DNA from 2 places in the Rhizobium sp. K102 genome. Region 1 is predicted to be linked to the other one. Evidence: riboswitches for the same ligand, from Rfam matches in the RefSeq annotation. Region 1 holds a riboswitch; the other holds the start of a gene.
What was found. A riboswitch is a leader RNA that binds a small molecule or an ion and turns the genes downstream of it on or off. The one in region 1 is predicted to bind thiamine pyrophosphate.

Region 1 (3,267 bases):
GCGCCGATACCGGAGGTGATGTGATCATAGCCCGGCGCGATGTCGGTCGTCAGCGGTCCGAGCGTATAGAAGGGGGCTTCGCCGCAGACCTTGAGCTGCTTGTCCATATTCTCTTTGATCTTGTGCATCGGCACATGGCCGGGGCCCTCGATCATCACCTGGCAGTCCTTCGCCCAGGCAATCTTGGTCAGCTCACCGAGGGTTTCGAGTTCGGCAAATTGCGCTGCGTCATTGGCGTCCGCGATCGACCCCGGACGCAAACCGTCGCCGAGCGAGAAGGAGACGTCATAGGCACGGCAGATGTCGCAGATTTCCTCGAAATGCTCGTAGAGGAAACTCTCCTTGTGGTGATGCAGACACCATTTGGCCATGATCGAGCCGCCGCGTGAGACGATGCCGGTGACGCGATTGACCGTGAGCGGGATATAGGCCAGCCGCACGCCGGCATGGATGGTGAAATAATCGACGCCCTGCTCGGCCTGTTCGATCAGCGTATCCCGATAGACTTCCCAGGTCAGATCCTCGGCAATGCCGTTCACCTTCTCGAGCGCCTGGTAAAGCGGCACCGTGCCGATCGGAACCGGCGAATTGCGAATGATCCATTCCCGGATGTTGTGAATGTTGCGGCCGGTGGAAAGGTCCATGACCGTGTCGGCGCCCCAGCGGATCGCCCAGACCATCTTCTCCACCTCTTCCGCCATCGACGAGGTGACCGCCGAATTGCCGATATTGGCGTTGATCTTCACTAGGAAATTGCGGCCGATGATCATCGGTTCGGATTCGGGGTGGTTGATATTGGCGGGGATGATCGCCCTGCCCTCGGCGACTTCCCGCCGCACGAATTCGGGCGTCACGAAATCCGGAACATGCGCGCCGAAGCTCTCCCCGTCGCGCGCGAGCGCCTCCCTCGCGGCCTGCCGGCCGAGGTTTTCGCGGATCGCGATAAACTCCATTTCCGGGGTGACAATGCCGGCACGCGCATAGGCGAGCTGGGTGGCGGCGCGTCCGGCCTTTGCCTTTAGCGGCGTGTTGCGAATGGGAAATTCAGGCGTCAGCCGCTCGCCGGTGGCAAAACCATTGTCTTCGGGCTTCACCACCCGGCCTTCATAGCCTTCGACGTCGCCACGCGCCCTGACCCAGGCTTCGCGCAAACGCGGCAGCCCGGCGTCAATGGAAACCACATGGGCCGGATCGGTATAGAGGCCGGAGGAATCATAGACCGTAACCGGCGGCTCGCCGGAGGTCGGGTGAAGGCTGATTTCGCGCATCGGCACGCGCAGATCCGGATAGAGCGTTCCGGGCTTGACGATCTTGGTCGAGGCCGGAAGCGAGCCGGTGGTGACGACGGGAGTAAGCTGGGGTGCAACAATATTCATGGATGAGGCTCCAAGGTTTGACGTTTGGAGACCCAGTTCCAGTGTTGGAATGATGGAAAGACGCCTTGCGCGACAAAGCGAAAATCCGCCCAACAGCCGCAGCGTCCGCACCGTCCCTACGCCAGTATGAACTGGATCAGGTTCAACGGGTCACTGCGCCACAATCGGCAAGGCCGAATCGTCTCAGCAGAATCTCAGCCCCTTGCCGGGACACCCCTGGTGAATGTTCGCCATCAAAGACTGCAGCGGCCTTTGTGTCAAGAAGCCCTTTTGCGTTCCAAGGCAGTGGCTGTCGATGCTGGTCGCCGATCGGCTGGGATCGTAGAGTGTGCCGGCGGCCGTAGCGCGCCGGTCGAGCAACATTGATTGTGGATGGGCCGGCTTTACCGGCCCATTTCGCTCGCGCCCCTTGGACGCGTGCTCCATATTCTCTCGCTCACGGCCAGGTGACAGCGACCGCGCGTTCATCGGTCCGATGGCACCGGCTCATCATCCAATCGCAACGCGATTTCTGCATTCATGGCTTATCGTTTCGTCCACACTGCCGATCTCCATCTCGACTCTCCGCTTCGATCGCTGGCGCTTCGCAACGCCGAGTTGGCCGATCTCGTGAGTGACGCCAGCCGGCAGGCGCTGATCGTGATCGTCGACCTTTGCCTCGAGGAGCAGGTCGATGCACTCGTTATAGCCGGCGATCTCTATGACGGCGAGCAGACGTCGATGAAGACGGCGCGCTTCCTGGCAAGCCAGCTGGAACGGCTGCACCGGGCGGGGATCTGCGTCTTCAAGATTCGCGGCAATCACGACGCGATGTCGAAGATCGCCAGGGAGCTGGTGATGCCCGATACGGTGAAGATCTTCGGCGGCCACGCCGAGACCGTGGAGGCGACGAGAGGCAGCCTGTCGATCGCGATCCACGGTTTGAGCTTTGCCAAGCCGCAAGCGCCGGACTCGCTTCTGCCGAAGTACAAGCCGCCGGTGGCGGGAGCGGTCAATATCGGCATCATGCATACGAGCCTTGCCGGATCCGCCGGCCACGACGTCTATGCGCCCTGCAACGTGCTCGACCTTCACGCCTCGGGATTCGACTACTGGGCGCTCGGGCATCTTCATCAGCGCAGCCAGTATCCCGGCACGGCGACGGTCATCATGCCCGGCATACCGCAAGGCCGCGACATCAACGAGTTCGGGCGTCAAGACCGTGTCGCTGGTGACGGTGGCGGATGACCGAACGGTGACAGTCGAGGAGCGGCGCACCAGCATCGCGCAGTTCGAGCGCGTCGATGTCGATCTTACGGGTGTCGATGATTGGCGTGATGCGGCCATGGCGATCGAAGCGGCACTGACGGCGCAGCGCGAGCATACGGCCTCGCCGCATCTCGTCGCGCGCCTCAGGCTTTCCGGTCGCACGCCGCTCTCCTGGCAGCTTCGCCGCGATATCGACCTGATGCAGACGGAAGCCGAGCAGCGCGGTGACCGGGTCGGCCGGACCTGGATCGAGAAGCTGGAACTCGCCGTCGAAGCGCCGGTGCCCCTCGCCGACGAAGCCATTGCCGATCCCGTCATCGAGCTCGGCGCGCTGATGCGGGACGAGGTCATCGCCCGCAGCGGGTTTCGCGACGACGTCAGGGAGATGGTTCGGGACCTGCTCGCCGACCTGCCGCCCGAGAGCCGGGCATTTGCCGGGCATGACGAGACTGGTTTCGAACGCTTTATCGACAGCCTTCTCGCTGACGGCGCCGAGGACATCGCCGCCCGGATGAAAGCCGCGGAGCGGGGAGACAGCTGATGCGCCTGCGTCGTCTCGACCTCATCCGTTATGGCAAGTTCACCGACCACTCGATCGATTTCGGCGCGGCCCGACCGGGTTCGCCGGATCTGCACATCGTCT
Region 2 (3,267 bases), on a different replicon from region 1:
AGCACAATAGCATATTCGCACAAGCGAATTCGTCAAATGTGATGAAATGCCAAAAAAGGTCCAAGTAAATCAGCAGATAAGCTGACCGCCGTTGATCTCGAGGACCTGGCCCGTAATGTATCCGGAGAGCGAAGAAGCCGCCAGGAACAGATAGGCGGGAGCGCAATCCTCGGCCGTGCCGAGCCGCTGCAGGGGAATGGATTTTCTCGTCTGCTCCAGCTTTTCGCGGGAGGAATAGCGCTCATGGAAATCCGTCTCGATCGTTCCCGGCGAGACGCAATTGACCCGGATGCCATCCGGCGCCAGCTCACGGGCAAGCGCCTTGGAATAGGTGGAAACGAAGGCTTTCGAGGCCGAATAGACCGAAGAACCGGGACTGCCGCCGGTCAGCGCTGAAATCGAAACCGTGTTGACGATGGCCGCGCCTTCGGCCGCTTTCAATGCCGGCAATAGCGCCCGGGTCAGCGCCACCACCGACGTCTGGTTTAGCCGCACGATCGCTTCATAATCTGCGTCGGTCAGCGTCGCAGCCGGGAAACGGCCGAGCATGGTGCCGGCATTATTGACGAGCACATGCACCTTGTCGAAGAAAGTGAGAGCGTCCTCTGCAAATTGGGCAGCGCCGCCGACGGCGGTGAAATCGGCGTTCAGCAACAGCGCCCGTCTTTCCGATTCAGCCGTCAGCAGGAAATCCGGCAGATCCCGTCCCGGTTTGCGCCCGGTATGGACGATCACCTTCGCGCCGCAGTCCAGGAACTGCCGGGCCACCTCGAGGCCGATGCCCCGCCCGGCGCCGGTGACGACGACATTGCGATTTTCGAATAGTCTCGGATGGAACACGAAGCCGTCCTCCTCGCGGACGATGCCGCCGGTTGCGTCATTCGCCCTTAACATATGAGCGCGCCGGCCGAAAGAAAGGCACGCATCGATCTTTCCGCCGCAGGAGAGAGCTCCGGCAGCTCAGCTTTCGTTCCCGCTCTCCAGAAGCCGCGCACCGGGCCCTTCCTCGCCGAGCCGATCGAAGGGATTGCGCAATGGACAGCTTTCGATCGACAGACAGCCGCAGCCGATGCAGCCGGTCAGACGGTCTCGCAGCAGGCCGAGCCGTCTGATTCGCTCGTCGAGTTCATTCTTCCAGCGCGCTGACAGCGTCTGCCAGTCGGTAACTGTCGGCGTGCGCCCCTGCGGCAGGGAGGCAAACGCCGTCTGGATTTCCGAGAGCGGAATGCCGACACGTTGCGCCACCTTGATGATACCGAGCCGGCGAAGCACGTCACGTCCGTAGCGCCGCTGATTGCCGCGCGTGCGGATGCTGGAGATCAGCCCCTTGGCCTCATAGAAATGCAACGCCGAGACGGCAAGACCACTGCGTTCCGCCACTTCGCCGACCGTCAAAAGCCTGCCGAGCGGCGTAACGGTGATCGTATCCATCGCCTCTTGACCTCAATATTGGTTGAGGTTTTATAACGCCTGCTCCCCCGGACGTAAAGCCCAGGCGCAGGAAGGAGCGACAGTGAGATCACCCCGGTCGGTAACGGACTCAATCATGGGCCGGCATTTGCCGCCCGCGCCACGACCGCGTCCTGCCAACCTAGCCGCCTGTGAGACGAGCTCGGGTTCCGTTCCCGGCAGGTACGGAACCTCGGAAAACACCCGGGCAGAACTCCGCCCGGGTGTTTTTTGCGTCCGTGGTTCGGTTCCGACCGGACGGACGGATGTGTGATTTTGCGGTTGCGGTAAGAAGACCCCGATGATAGTTTTCGCTGAAATAACAGGGGAGCTCCGTGTCGCCGGGGCTGAGATGAGAAGCGCAAGCCTCCGGACCCTTCAAAGCTGATCTGGGTAATGCCAGCGGAGCGAGGTTCAGATGTTTTCCGGCGCACAAGTGTCACCCTTTCCGATATCCGGCAGTCTCGCCGGCACCATTCCCGATGTCTTCGACAGGTTTGCGCATCTGCGGCGCCGCGCGGCTTTTCAAGCGCGCAAACGGGGCCGCGGCACTTTGAATCGCTGCGTGATTTTATCCTTGGATCGATTCCGACCTGAAGAAGCATGCAGCCGGACGAAAGCCTGAAATCGACGCTGATGACATCGCCACCACCATCGGATTCGCGTCTTGCCGCGCTCGGTGCCGCCCTCTACCGGGCGATCCCCGCCCTGCTCGCCGGTTTTGCCTTTCTGGCCGCATGGGAACTTTATGTCGATCTCTCCGGCATCAAACCGTCCATCCTGCCGGCGCCTTCGCGCATCCTGACCCAGGGCTGGCTGAACCGCGAAGCGTTGATATCAAACACTTGGCCGACGCTCGGCGCCACACTCGGCGGCTTCGCCCTGTCGCTCGCCTTCGCTTTCGTCTCGTCGATCCTGATGGATTTCATGCCCTTCATGCGCCGGGCATTGCTGCCGATCTTCATTGCCAGCCAGACCCTGCCGCTGGTGGCGATCGCGCCCCTCGTCGTCCTCTGGTTCGGTTTCGGCCTGTTGCCGAAGATATTGCTGGTAGCGCTCGTCACCTTCTTCCCGCTGCTCGTCGCTTTGCTGCAGGGTTATGAGGCAACCGACCGCGACATCGCTGAACTCTTGAACTCGATGAAGGCAAGCCGCTGGCGCATTTTCCGCCTGGCACGGCTTCCCTCCTCGCTGCCCTATTTCTTCGCCGGCCTCAGGATCTCGATCACCTATGCCGTCGTCGGCGCGATCTTTGCCGAATATGCGGGAGCCGCGCGCGGCCTCGGCATCTATATCCTCAACGCCAAGAACAATTTTCGGCCGGATCTCGTCCTCGCCGCCGTCGTCGTCAGCGCCGTGCTGACACTCTGCCTCTTCGGAGTGACGCTGATGATCGAGCGCCTCGTCATGCCCTGGCAACCGTCCGGGGAGCGCCGCCGATGACCGATGAACTGGTCGAACTGCGCAAGATTTCGAAATCCTTCGACGGCATGCAGGTGCTCGGCGATATTTCGCTCGCCGTCGCAAGCGGCGAGTTCGTTTCAATCGTCGGCCCCTCCGGCTCCGGAAAATCGACGGTGCTCCGATTGCTGACTCAGGCGCTTCGACCCGACTCAGGCGCCTTGCTCTTCAAGGGCGCCCCGCTGGAACAGGCGCCGCATTCCTTTGCCTTCATGCCGCAACGCGATGCGCTGATGCCCTGGCGCCGGATCATCGACAATGCCGCCCTCGGCCTGGAGGTGGGCGGCATGAGCCGCCGCGCCGCCCGCGCCACTGTGGCGCCGCTGTTCGAGCATTTCGGCCTTGCCGGCTTCGAAC

Region 2: it holds a riboswitch for thiamine pyrophosphate, as region 1 does, so the genes downstream of both, MHI61_RS25245 (ABC transporter permease) here and thiC (phosphomethylpyrimidine synthase ThiC) in region 1, are expected to answer to the same signal.

Annotation. Positions count from the first base shown of each region.
Region 1 is NZ_CP092433.1:171,359-174,625, reverse strand. It holds gene thiC (phosphomethylpyrimidine synthase ThiC) at 1-1,376, opposite strand, end outside; TPP riboswitch at 1,472-1,604, opposite strand; partial or broken gene MHI61_RS02795 (DNA repair exonuclease) at 1,896-3,165, shown strand; gene MHI61_RS02790 (AAA family ATPase) at 3,165-3,267, shown strand, end outside.
Region 2 is NZ_CP092436.1:3,914,978-3,918,244, reverse strand. It holds gene MHI61_RS25255 (SDR family oxidoreductase) at 70-840, opposite strand; gene soxR (redox-sensitive transcriptional activator SoxR) at 961-1,431, opposite strand; TPP riboswitch at 1,764-1,877, shown strand; gene MHI61_RS25245 (ABC transporter permease) at 2,086-2,892, shown strand; partial or broken gene MHI61_RS25240 (ABC transporter ATP-binding protein) at 2,889-3,267, shown strand, end outside.